3 regions of the Butyrivibrio sp. TB genome follow, and region 1 is predicted to be linked to each of the others. Evidence: riboswitches for the same ligand, from Rfam matches in the RefSeq annotation. Region 1 holds a riboswitch; each other region holds the start of a gene.
What was found. Region 1 has a riboswitch for thiamine pyrophosphate ahead of thiT (energy-coupled thiamine transporter ThiT). Riboswitches for the same ligand answer to the same signal wherever they lie in the genome.
Positions count from the first base shown of each region.

Region 2: linked by a shared signal. The riboswitch ahead of thiS (sulfur carrier protein ThiS) and the one ahead of thiT (energy-coupled thiamine transporter ThiT) in region 1 are both predicted to bind thiamine pyrophosphate.
Region 3: linked by a shared signal. The riboswitch ahead of thiE (thiamine phosphate synthase) and the one ahead of thiT (energy-coupled thiamine transporter ThiT) in region 1 are both predicted to bind thiamine pyrophosphate.

Region 1 is NZ_FOER01000033.1:7,581-11,873, reverse strand. Features, by position in the region: gene hflX (GTPase HflX) at 1-852, shown strand, start outside; gene BMX21_RS17160 (HAD hydrolase-like protein) at 836-1,507, opposite strand; TPP riboswitch at 1,738-1,852, shown strand; gene thiT (energy-coupled thiamine transporter ThiT) at 1,963-2,670, shown strand; gene addA (helicase-exonuclease AddAB subunit AddA) at 2,870-4,293, opposite strand, start outside.
Region 2 is NZ_FOER01000007.1:24,764-29,056, forward strand. Features, by position in the region: gene BMX21_RS05985 (response regulator transcription factor) at 1-322, shown strand, start outside; gene BMX21_RS05990 (hypothetical protein) at 685-1,365, shown strand; TPP riboswitch at 1,452-1,558, shown strand; gene thiS (sulfur carrier protein ThiS) at 1,779-1,973, shown strand; gene thiF (thiamine biosynthesis protein ThiF) at 2,004-2,669, shown strand; gene BMX21_RS06005 (thiazole synthase) at 2,713-3,519, shown strand; gene thiH (2-iminoacetate synthase ThiH) at 3,516-4,293, shown strand, end outside.
Region 3 is NZ_FOER01000018.1:35,746-40,038, forward strand. Features, by position in the region: gene thiW (energy coupling factor transporter S component ThiW) at 1-359, opposite strand, end outside; gene thiE (thiamine phosphate synthase) at 356-2,134, opposite strand; TPP riboswitch at 2,226-2,328, opposite strand; gene BMX21_RS12470 (peptidylprolyl isomerase) at 2,576-3,109, opposite strand; gene BMX21_RS12475 (diacylglycerol/lipid kinase family protein) at 3,147-4,043, opposite strand; gene BMX21_RS12480 (HPr family phosphocarrier protein) at 4,075-4,293, opposite strand, start outside.

The sequences.
Region 1 (4,293 bases):
GGTTCTAAGTCAAGCAAAGGTGCCGGTGAGAAACAACTAGAGCTTGACAAGCGTCGTATCGAACACCGCCTTGCAGAACTCAGAAGAGAACTTGAAGCAGTAAGTAAGGAACGATCTACTCAGCGAAACAGACGACTATCATCTTCTGTTCCCAAGGTAGCACTTGTAGGATATACCAATGCCGGCAAATCAACCATCATGAATCATCTCCTCACAGACTATGCGGATGGTAATACTGATGACAAGAAAGTTCTGGAACAGGATATGCTCTTTGCTACCCTTGATACTACTGTAAGAAAGATATCTCCTGCAGGTCACAGGTCATTTCTTCTATCAGATACAGTAGGATTCATAGACGATCTTCCAACAACACTTGTCAAAGCTTTCAGGTCAACTCTCGAAGAGATCAAATATGCTGATATTCTACTGGAAGTTATAGACTTCTCTGATCCTGACTATAACAGGCATATGGAAGTCACTGATAAGACACTGTCTGAAATCGGCGCCGGGGATATACCTAAAATATATGTCTTCAACAAATCAGATATAGCTGATGAACAGGGATCTACAATGGTTCAGCTTCCATATGTTCGTGATCACAGAATATATATGGCTGCAAAAAAGGATATCGGAACAGAAGAACTACTGTCCCTTATAGACAAAGTCCTTCTGGAAGGCAGTCAGGAATGCGAACTTATAATTCCATATTCTCAAGGAGCAGTTGTTGCTGCTATCCTCGATGGAAGTGAAGTCCTTACTACTGAATATCTTCCGGAAGGAACCAAAATAAGAGCTAAGCTCAAAAAACAGGATATAAACAAATACGCTGAATATATCAGCAGCACTTCTTAAGTGCACCACATGCCGCCAGCAGGTAATTCTTAAGATCTTCTACAGTATCAAAAGTCTTGTCTGCTCCGGCATTTTTTAATTCAAGATATGTTCCGTAACCATAGGTTACGCCAAGAGCCATAAGGTCATGATTGACTGCTCCAACCATGTCATAGCATCTGTCACCAACCATTGCTGTCTCATCAGCATTGGCCATAAGCTTTCTAAGAGCCTCTTCTACTACTTCGTTCTTGTCAGTACGGCGACCGTCAAGCTCACTTCCTACAATAACATCAAAATATGATGTAAGCTTAAAGTGATTGAGCACCTTATAAACCATAATTTCAGGCTTACTGGATGCGATAGCTATCTTAAGACCTGCCTCGTGACAAGCTTTGAGCATTTCTTCAACACCTTCATAAGGTTTATTTTCAAATACCCCGATAGGATTATAATATTCTCGAAACTTGGCTACAGCATTAAGCATATGCTGCTCATCCATACCATATCGCTCCATAAATGTTACATTGAGCGGAGGTCCTACGAAGAACCCAAGTTTAGAAAGATCGGGTTCATCTATTCCCTGGTCTTTAAGCGCATACTGCGCAGCCTTGGTAATGCCAAGACCGGAATCTGTTAATGTGCCATCAAGATCAAATAGTACGTACTTCAGCATGTTTTCGTCTCCCTTTGGATATATGGATTATCATACGTGCGCATTATTAAATGTACGATATAATGACACATTCACGCAATAGCCATTATATTCAAAATGCATAAATAGTTACGGAACTTTTTGTGCATTATTTCGTTTCTTATCAATATGACGTTTGAGGGGAAGTTATGTTCAAAGGATATCTTGCGTAAATCCTCTTACTGTGCTAGATTTAATAAGGTTAAGAATTGAATACCTGCTAGGGGAGCTTTGCTGAGAAGAGCCTTTTGTTATACTGATAACATGGCTTAACCCTTATTACTTGAACCGGGTAATACCGGCGTAAGGAAGCATTTCATTATCAACTTTCTGTAAGTGTGACGCACTAATTCTAACAGATCGTTTCCCTTGGGCATATTCAAAAAACTAATATTTTATTACATTTTTTCAGCTAATGCTGCAAGGAGGGATATTCAATGTCATTATTCTTCAATGCTGTCACAAGTGATGGCGAAACCACTTATTCATTCACTACCGCAGGCTACGCAGCCCTTATTATCGTGCTGATCGCTGCAGTTGTAGCCGCATGTTTTTTTAAGAACACCAAAGACCAGCACAAATTCAGCACACGCCAGCTTGTAGTATCAGGCATGTGCATAGCACTTGCATTTGTACTTTCTAATGTCAAGATCTTCAAAATGCCACAGGGCGGATCTATAACCCTTCTATCCATGTTCTTTGTATGCTTTGTTGGATATCTGTATGGTCTTAGAAGCGGACTTATGGCAGGACTTGCATACGGTCTTCTGCAGATGATCGTAGACCCTTATATCATAAGCTTCCCTCAGATGCTGTTCGACTATATATTCTCATTCACAGCGCTGGGACTTTCAGGTCTTACAAGCACCAAAAAATACGGATTGTATTCCGGATATTTAATCGGTATACTCGGTCGTATGGCATTTGCAGTTCTGTCAGGTGTTATCTTCTTCGGAATGTATGCTCCTGAAGGTCAGAATGTATGGGTATATTCATTTGGATATAACGGACTGTATATCATCACAGAAGCAGTTATCACAGTCATCGTCCTCCTTATCCCCGGTGTCAGAAACGGCCTAAATCAAGTACGTGTATCTGTCAACGAATCCGACTCAAAGAGAATCGCAATGAACAAGATCGCATAAAAACTTAAACACTAAGCCTACTCACTTGGACGGACCGGCATCCCAAAAGTCTTTACAGGGGGCAGGCAGTCCAAGTGGGTAGGTTTAGTCAAAAATAATAATCCCACATACGTAGCTATCCTCCTTCAGGACAGCAGCGCATGTGGGATTTTGTGATCATATAAAAACATGATGCAAAGGATAAAGGATTTTTTAACACCTAGATCGCAACGCTCTCTCCAAGCGTAAAGGAGTACAGATATCTCTCTTTGACCTTCATGTGAGTCATGCGCTCTAGAGCTCTCTGGTAATAGTCAATCTGGACTTTGTACCTCGATATAAGCTCCTGACCTGTATGTACACGGTCGGTTTTATAATCTACGAGTACTATCTCACCATCTTCAACGAACCATGCGTCGATAACACCCTGGATCAGCATGATCTCGCCATCAGGCAGATCTTTAGAAGCTTCCGTGGCAGGGATTCCCATCATGAACTGACGTTCTCTATACAGATTTCCTTTCGCATAAGCTTCCTTGTATCTCTTGCCAAGATCTGTCTCTAAAAAGGCTGTGATATCCTTAGCATAGATACTCTTAATAGATGCCCTGTCCATTCTTCCTTTTGATTCCTGGCTTTCCAGAAATTCGAGAATATCCTTAACACCTATCTTGTCTTTACCTAGTATCTCATCATCAAGAAGTTCCATAACTCTATGATAAGCTGTTCCTCTTCCTGCTCCCGACAGCTTATCTTCGTCATCGAAACCTTTGATGAATCTTGGGACATATTCTTCTTCATCTGATCTTATGATCCTGGTATCAGGCTCTAGAGCTTCGGTATAAGCAGCTCTTTTTAGTTCAGATACTGTTGTCTTGGTATATAGCGAAGCATATTCCTTGTGACCATATTCAAAAGCAAAGTTATCTGCAAGTGCCTTGCCAAGATCCTGATCTATATCAAGAGGTGTTATGCCACCTTCAAGTTTCTCCCTACGTATCACACTATCAACCTGGTCTTTGAGCACCATAGAGTTTAGATCACCGGAATACACAAGTTTTATCTTGGCAGGAGGAGTTATGCCTGCTGCCTCAATTGCGGTATTGCAGTTCTCTGAGTCCGTAACAGCTATCTTGTCATATCCTATAAGGCTTACGTCTACGCCAAGAGCATCTGCGACTTCCTTCATCGCAGGATGTCCTATCATAGAGCGAAGGATAAGGGTCAGATAATCTCCGGCTTTATTCCTTGCAGAATAGGGAAGGAGCTGTTCCTGATCTTTAGGTCCTTTACTAAAAGCCAGATACTGCTCATTTTGTATGAACGTATCCATTTTATTTATCTGGCCTGTTATTATAAGCTTCTCCTTGGCTCTTGTAAGTGCTACATACAAAACTCTTAACTCTTCGCCAAGGCTGTCTTTTTTCATCCTGTCAGCTATCATGATACGCCTTGGAGTTACGGACTTGACTCTTAGATCCAGATCTACTGCATTAAGGCCTATACCTACGTCCTCTTCAAGAAGTACAGGCGCATTGGTATCCTGTTTATTAAAGCCTTTGGAAGTACCTGATACGAATACTACAGGGAATTCCAGACCTTTACTCTTATGAATACTCATAATGCGCACTACATCGGCATTTT
Region 2 (4,293 bases), on a different contig from region 1:
TGTCGATCAGGTCAAAAAGCTTATTGCAGAAAATATTTCAGTCGGCAATCTGCAAAGAGAAGAGCTTGCCAATATGGTTCACATAAGCCCTGGTTATCTTAGCAGAATATTTAAAAAAGAGACCGGTATGTCTCTTTCTGATTATATTATCCAAAGGCGCATTACAATAGCCAAGCAGCTTCTTGCAAAAACTAATCTCCCTGTCACTACAATTGCTCAGAAGATTGGTCTTTCTTATGCGTCATATTTTACCAAGCTTTTCAAAGAAAAAGTAAACATGACGCCGCAGGAATACAGGCAGAGCCAAAAAACAAAAATATGAACTATATAAACCTATGAACTGATAAATCTATGAGCTATAAACATAAAGAAGCGGCTTTCGTTATAATCCGGAAGCCGCTTCTTTATGTTTATAAATCGCACTTTCCGCTTAGTCTTTCTAAGTTGGAGGTTGACTACATAACAAAAATGCATTTCGTCGGGCCAAAATGACGTTCTGTCCAAAATCGGTTTACAATAGGTGCTTTACGTATATACTTTGTAAGTGACAGGGCAAAAGTCATGTAAATATGACGATCAAGTGCCCTTCATGATCCTATAGAGAGCTGATAGGTATTAGCTCTTTTTCCTGAAAAAATATAAACAGATGATCAAAATAAATTCGCAATTACAAGGGGGATAATCATGTCAGTAAAAATATGGCCACTTGAGTTTAATAAAGAAGATTATATAGAACTTTTCAAAGAAGCAGTAAACGATGATGTAGCACTTAATGTTGTAACCGGTATAAAAAGAAATAATATCGTGAAAGAAACTGTAAAAGCTGTAAAAGAGATTGCTGCAACTTACAAACTGGATTATTCAGACATAGCAATCCTATATCCCAATAAAGATAATAAAGGTCTTAGATATTACATCCAGCACTGGGTCAAAATGATGCTTGATGAAAATAATATCCCATATGCCATCACACAGGAAAAAGAAGATGGTATGGGCGTTACAATCAGTAATAATAAGGGCGTTGTAGTAGCGCCTATAGATGCAATCGCCGGTCTTGAGTTCAAGGCTGTGATACTTACAGGACTCTATCCTTGTTCTTATGCTTTTGATGGCAATGAACACAGGATCAAGTTAAAAGACTGGGAGTCAGCCTGTGAGCTTCGTGAAGAAGAAAGAGCCGTTGTTGAGGATCAGATTGCAAAGATCTATAAAGCATATTGCAGAGCCAATGAAGTTCTGTATGTACTAAGCGATGCAGAAACAGGTACTATCATAGACGATATCGTTGTTAGCAGCGAAGAGAAGCAGATAGATCAGTATGTTGACTCGATATTTGATGATATCCTTAAGTGTGTTGCTATATAATGCCTGCTCATATTACTATGGCTTATCCACATTATTTTTACATTTTTACTTGTATTATTTATATTCTAGTAGTATAGTTATTCTGACAATTGAACAGACGGGAGCTTTTGTAAAAGGCTGAGAGGAAGGTAAGACCTTCGACCGAGAACCTGATTTGGATAATGCCAACGTAGGGATGCCCATTTAGTCATGTATTATGGCTTATAACTATGGGAGAGCAATTTATTATAATTAGTATTGCTTATGATTACTCGATAAATAGACCATAAAAGCTACCGATTGATTTCGGTAGCTTTTATTTTTCCGTTAAAATGGATCAATTAACGATGATCATCCATATGTCTAAGTCTTTTTGAGCAAAGATCGTTGCGCTATTCCCAATCACTTTTATACAAAAACAGAGAGGAGAGATTATGGTTACTGTAAATGGTGAAAACTGCCAGCTGGACGGCCTTGATGTACTAACTATGTTAAGTCAAAAAGGTTATGCACTTACACGAGTAGTTACTGAGTTAAATGGACAGATAGTCCCTAAGGCCGCTTATGAAAAGACAATTTTAAAAAGTGGTGATGTTGTAGAAGTTGTCAGCTTTGTTGGTGGTGGCTGAGTCGTAGTTTTTACATGGAATGAGGTTAATATGATCGTTAATAATGAATCACAAATAGCATTTGGTTATGAGCTAAGAAAAGCTCAGGAAGAAAAAGAGAGTAAAGAAGTTGTTGATGCGCTTGCAGGGTCTACAGTTGCTATATGCGGCCTAGGAGGACTTGGCTCTAACATAGCGATGATGCTGTCAAGAGCAGGTATTGGAAGGCTTATACTAACAGATTTTGATACAGTTAATATTACAAATCTTCACAGACAGTTCTATAAGATAAGTCAGCTTGACATGAAGAAGGCATGGGCGCTTTCTGATAATCTTGCTGAGATAGCTCCTCTTACAAGAGTTGAACTTCATGATGAGAAGATAAGTCCGGACAGGATCAAAGAGCTGCTTGCTGACGCTGACGTGATATGTGAAGCCTTTGATAATGCTGAGCAGAAAGCCATGCTTGTAGGTACAGTTTTGGAAGTGTTCCCTGATACTGATCTTGTGGCAGCATCAGGCATGGCAGGTACAGGTGATGCCAATGATATCATAACAAGACAGATATCAGAGCACTTCTATCTGTGCGGAGATTTCCATACAGATGTAGGTGAAGCCGACTCGCTTCTTCCATCAAGAGTTATGGTCTGCGCAGCTCATCAGGCTCACAAGATAATACAGCTTCTGATACATAAAAAAGCTGCTGCCAATAACTAATGCACAAATCTATATAAAAAACTGACAAAAACAGGAGAAGGCTATGAATAATAATAATGTTATAAATAATAATGACCCTTTTGTCCTTGGCGGAGTAACATTTAATTCACGATTCATACTAGGTTCCGGTAAGTATTCCATGAAGCTGATCCAGGCAGCTGTAAGGGATGCAGGCGCTCAGATCGTAACACTTGCGGTAAGGAGAGCCAACACCAAAGAACATGAGAATATCCTTGACTATATCCCTGAAAATGTAACACTGCTTCCAAATACAAGCGGAGCAAGGAATGCAGATGAAGCTATTCGCATAGCAAGAATAGCCAGAGAGCTTGGATGCGGCAATTTCGTCAAAATAGAGATCATGAAGGATACAAAATATCTGCTGCCGGACAATTATGAAACAATCAAGGCTACTGAGACACTTGCTAAAGAGGGCTTTGTAGTTCTGCCTTACATGTATCCGGATCTAAACGTTGCAAGAGATCTGGTAAGCGCCGGAGCAGCTGCTGTTATGCCTCTTGCAGCTCCGATTGGTTCTAATAAGGGACTTGTGACCAGAGAGTTTATCAAGATCCTTGTAGATGAGATAGATCTTCCTATAATCGTTGATGCCGGAATAGGTGCGCCGTCCCAGGCTTGTGAAGCTATGGAACTTGGCTGCGCTGCAGTTATGGCCAATACAGCGCTTGCTACTTCAAGAGACCTTCCAAGAATGGCAGGAGCATTCAAACTGGGTATAGAAGCCGGTCGTATGGCATATCTTGCAGGCCTTGGAAGAGTACTTGAAAGAGGCGCCAGTGCTTCTGATCCTCTGACAGGTTTCCTTAACCAGGAAGAAAGAGGCGCATGATGAACAACTTCTTTATAGACAACAAAACTCTTAGTAAAGAGGCTCTTGAGAAAAAACACAGGCTTGAAACAGATCCCTCTGTGCGTACTAACCATATGGAGTATATGGATGGTATGGAGAAAATTACTTCTGATATACAAGACTTAGTACTAAAAGCCTTTAATTCTTATGACTACAACAAGTATACTGCAAGGGATGTAAGAAATGCTCTTGACCATGATACCTGTACTATTGAAGATTTCAAAGCGTTATTGTCACCTGCTGCAGAGCCATTCCTTGAAGAGATGGCTATAAAGGCTAGGAATGAAACAGGCAAACATTTTGGCAATACTGTATATATTTTCACGCCATTATATATCGCCAATTATTGCGAGAACTACTGTGTATATTGCGGCTTCAACTGTTACAACCATATACACAGAATGTGCCTTAACACTGAGCAGATCGAACATGAGATGAAGGTTATAGCACAAAGCGGCATGGAAGAAATCCTGCTCCTTACCGGCGAAAGCCGCAGTGTCAGCGATGTTCACTATATTGGAGAAGCCTGCATGCTTGCCAGAAAGTATTTTAAGAATGTAGGGCTTGAAGTATATCCATTAAATACAGATGAGTACAAATATCTGCATGAGTGCGGAGCTGACTATGTGACGGTATTCCAGGAGACTTACGATACAGATGTATATGAATCGCTTCATCTCATGGGACATAAGAGAGTCTGGCCTTATAGATTCAATGCCCAGGAGAGAGCTCTTAGAGGTGGTATGCGAGGAG
Region 3 (4,293 bases), on a different contig from region 1:
CTTGCAACAGGGAATGCAATGATGCCTCCAAGTATGCCTGTTCCTACAACTTCAGCTATATAAGTAGGAATAAACTTTCTGGATATCTTGTATACAAAACCGCAGCAAAGGGCACCTACCATACTTCCGGGGAATGCAAGAAGAGTTCCTGTTCCAAGAAGGTTTCTGATAAGAGATGTACAAAACGCTACCAGTACACCGTACCATGGTCCAAGGAACACAGCGCTCAGTACGTTTACCATATGCTGTATGGGGAAGCACTTGGATGCTCCTATGGGAAAAGAAAATGTAGACAGTGATACTGCAAGAGCTACAAACATTGCAGCAACAACAAGTTTTTTAACTTCAACTTTTTTCATGATAAAAAATCCTCCTTTGCCTTCCGGCTTAAAATATTAGTCTGTTTCTCTATATCCAAAGCACTGAAAATGCCTGATATTATAGCTACTCCCGCTATCCCGCTTCCTGTAAGAAGATCCATATTGGAATCATTGATACCGCCTATGGCTACAATCGGTATAGAAATGTTTGAGGTGATCTCTTTATAGGTTTCAAGGCTTGTAAGAGGCGTGGCATCCTTCTTGGTTGAAGAACCAAAGGCAGCTCCTACTCCCAGATAGTCAGCACCACATGTTTGAGCTATCTTTGCTTCCTCAAGGTTATGGGCTGTTGCACCTATTATGTAGTCTTTACCAAGGATGCTCCTTGCCTTGCTTACAGAAGTGTCGTCCTGTCCGACATGAACTCCTGCAGCCTTTACTTTAAGGGCAACGTTAACATTATCATTGATAATAAGAGGGATATTGTATTTATCACATACTGATTTTATAGATTCTGCTCTTTTAATATACTCATCATCTGATATATTCTTTTCACGAAGCTGGATTATTGTGGCGCCTCCAAGGATTGCCTTTTCTACGGCTTCTTCCAAAGATTTGCAATATAATGATTCTTTTGAAGCTTTATTACTATTACAAGAGTTATCTTCTAAGGAGGATTCACTGCAAGAATCGTTGTCATTTAAAATCCAGCTTCTATCTGTAATGGCATATAGATTAAGATCACTTTTATCGAATCGGTATCTCCAGGGTTTATCAAGAAGGCTGAGTTCATCAATGAGAGTATTACGATAATTCATCGTGCCTATATTCCTGCTTCCATATACCCTACGTTCAGCTTTCCTTGCACAGCTTTCATAATCCCTAATGCAGCTTTCTACGCTGTCTATATCAGTTATGTTCTCTTTTCTTCCAGTAGCAAGATAGGCCCCAAGAAGAGCAGACATCATACAGCCTGCACCTGTAAACTGCTTTTGGAAGATAGATCCTCCCGGATATTCTTTATAGAAATCGTCTCTTGCAGATACTACAGTTACTGTTTCTCCGGAGATTACAATGATAGCGTCAAGCTTTTTGGATATAGAGATAACTGCATCCTTACTAAATCCAAGGCCGGCATCTTCAACCCCGGAAACTGAATGAATCATGGATTGTAAATCTGCACCAGAACATCTTTGTGATGATCTTGAAGGCTTTAGATACGATTTTAATGTACTGGATATATCATCTGATTCATTTGATGGTACGGCTGCTATATCATATACTTCATCTGATTTACTAGATGTATCATTATCAATCACAGAGCAAAGGTTCATGATCTCCGAAGCATTGCCTCTTATGCAAGTAACATGAATCTTACTAAGCAGATCCTTAATATTTGCTTTTCTAAAAGTAGATGCGCCAACTCCGACAGGATCGAGTACGATTGGTATATTTTTAGTATTGGCACTAATCCCTGCAAGTCTGAAAGCTTCATATCTGTCTATAGATGGAGTTCCTGTATTTAGAACGAGAGCGTCAGAGGATGATGTTATCTCAGCTACTTCAAGTGGACTATCCGCGCCTATTGCAGCAGCACCTAATGCAAGTACTGCATTAACGGATATCTCAGCAGTTATATTATTAGTGATAATGTGAATCTGAGGATTGTGTTTTCGTATAAGACTTTTCATATTCATATCGCGGCTGGCTGAATATGTGCTAGATTCCTCATACCTGAGGATAGAAGGAAAGCTTTGTACTATAGATGTTCGCAGTTTTAGCTTACATACAACATTTAGTACCGCTTCATCCATAGAGATACTCTTTATTCAATAAAGAAATCTTATCGAATAAAAAAGCGCCATCTAATTGGATGGCGCTAAGTATTGCTATAGTTACAAGTAGAGTGCTACTTGTCGACGATTCCTACGTTGGCATTATCCAAATCAGGTACAGGGTCGTGTTCTTCACACCTCTCAGCCGGTAACCAGCTCCCCTTGTCATGTATTAAATTTTATACATAATTTCTTTACGTGCTACTGTAGTGTAGCACTAGTTATGGATTTTAGCAAGGAGCGAAAAATATATACGCTACTTATATCTTTCGACATTTTTCTTCCTATTAAGTATTTTTCTTGTTTGTCCTGCAACTTATCATCTGCTTTGGATAACGTTAATAGCCCTATGGCGAACCATAGGGCTAAATCTATCTAATACATGTTACATATTATAGATGTACTTATTTGCAACGCAAATTATCTTTCAGGAAGTTTCTCCGGTTCCGGATATGTTACGCCGAAAGTATCAACTGTAACACTCTTCATCTTCTGCTCGCTAACAGGTCTGTCGTTCCAGTCTGTCTGAGTCTCAGCGATAGTATTAACAACGTCCATACCCTCAGTAACCTTACCGAATGCAGCATACTCGCCGTCAAGATGAGGAGCATCCTTGTGCATGATGAAAAACTGAGAACCTGCAGAATCAGGGATCATAGTACGTGCCATAGACAGTACACCGGGTGTGTGCTTAAGGTCGTTCTTAAATCCGTTATGTGAGAACTCACCCTTGATTGAGTATCCAGGGCCGCCCATACCTGTTCCTTCAGGATCTCCGCCCTGAAGCATGAAACCTTTGATTACTCTGTGGAATATAACTCCGTTGTAGAATCCCTTATTTATAAGAGAGATGAAGTTATTAACTGTGTTAGGAGCGATCTCCGGATAAAGCTCTGCTTTAATAACATCTCCGCTCTCCATTGTGATCGTAACTATAGGATTTTGATTAGACATTTTATGATTCCTTCCTCTTTATATTATTATTTTCATATCACGGAACTTTAATTGCAACAGCACGCGGTATATTGCTAATCTCTACTTTCGTATGCTCACCGCCGTATTCACCGTCTCTTGTCCATGCAACGGGAATATCTGATTCGAAAGTGATATGGCTTAGTTTGAAGCTTATGAGATCATTACTACTAAACTTGTTGTTACCAAGAAGTGCTCCTACAAGATTAGGCAGCTCTATAAGACTCTGAGGTCTTCTTACAAGTGTAACCTCGTACTCGCCATCATCAAGCCTTACGTTCTTGCCGGTTATATTCTGAATGCCGCCAACCTGTATAGAATTAGTAACCATACCATAGATGAACTCATCTTCTATCACAGTACCATTACCATAGGTTATCTTCATATGATAAGACCTTATATCCTGAAGTTCTTTGACACTTTGAAGGATATAAGCGGCATGCCCCAGAGCATTTTTTAGTGTCTGGTCCGTAGAATACGATATATCTGTAAATATGCCAAAAGCAGCACAATAAACGAAATTCTTATCGTTCATCGTACCGACATCGCACATAAACTCACTACTTTTCACTACTATCTCAGCAGCCCTTGTCATAGACGAAGGGATCCCAAGACTCTTTGCAAAATCATTGGTAGAACCGGCCGGGACATAACCTATCGGCACTTTGACATTAGAATTCATCATGCCGGAAACCACTTCATCCAAAGTACCGTCTCCGCCACAGCACACAACTATATCATAGCCATCATCACGTTCACGGACACGTCTTTCGCCATCTCCCTGACTCTGAGTAGGATATGCAGTAACTTCATATCCTGCTTTGGTAAAAATATCTATCAGATCAAGGAGATGTCCTCTTATAGTAGCCTTCCCGGCATGAGGATTATAGACAAATAACATTTTTTGAGCATTCATATATTAATAGTCTGCCCTTTTATAATATTTTTCAGGCCAGTGAAGTAGCACCCTCAAGATAGTTGGCCATATCTGCTACAGCAGCAGCTTCGTCACTGCCTTCAGCGATAACGTCTATCATTTCACCACTCTTAAGATTAAGAGTCATCATACCCATTATGCTCTTGGCGTTAACTTTTCTTTCCTGTACTTCGATGTGAATAGTGCTGTCATACTTGCTTGCAACCTGTACAAGTTCAGCGACAGGACG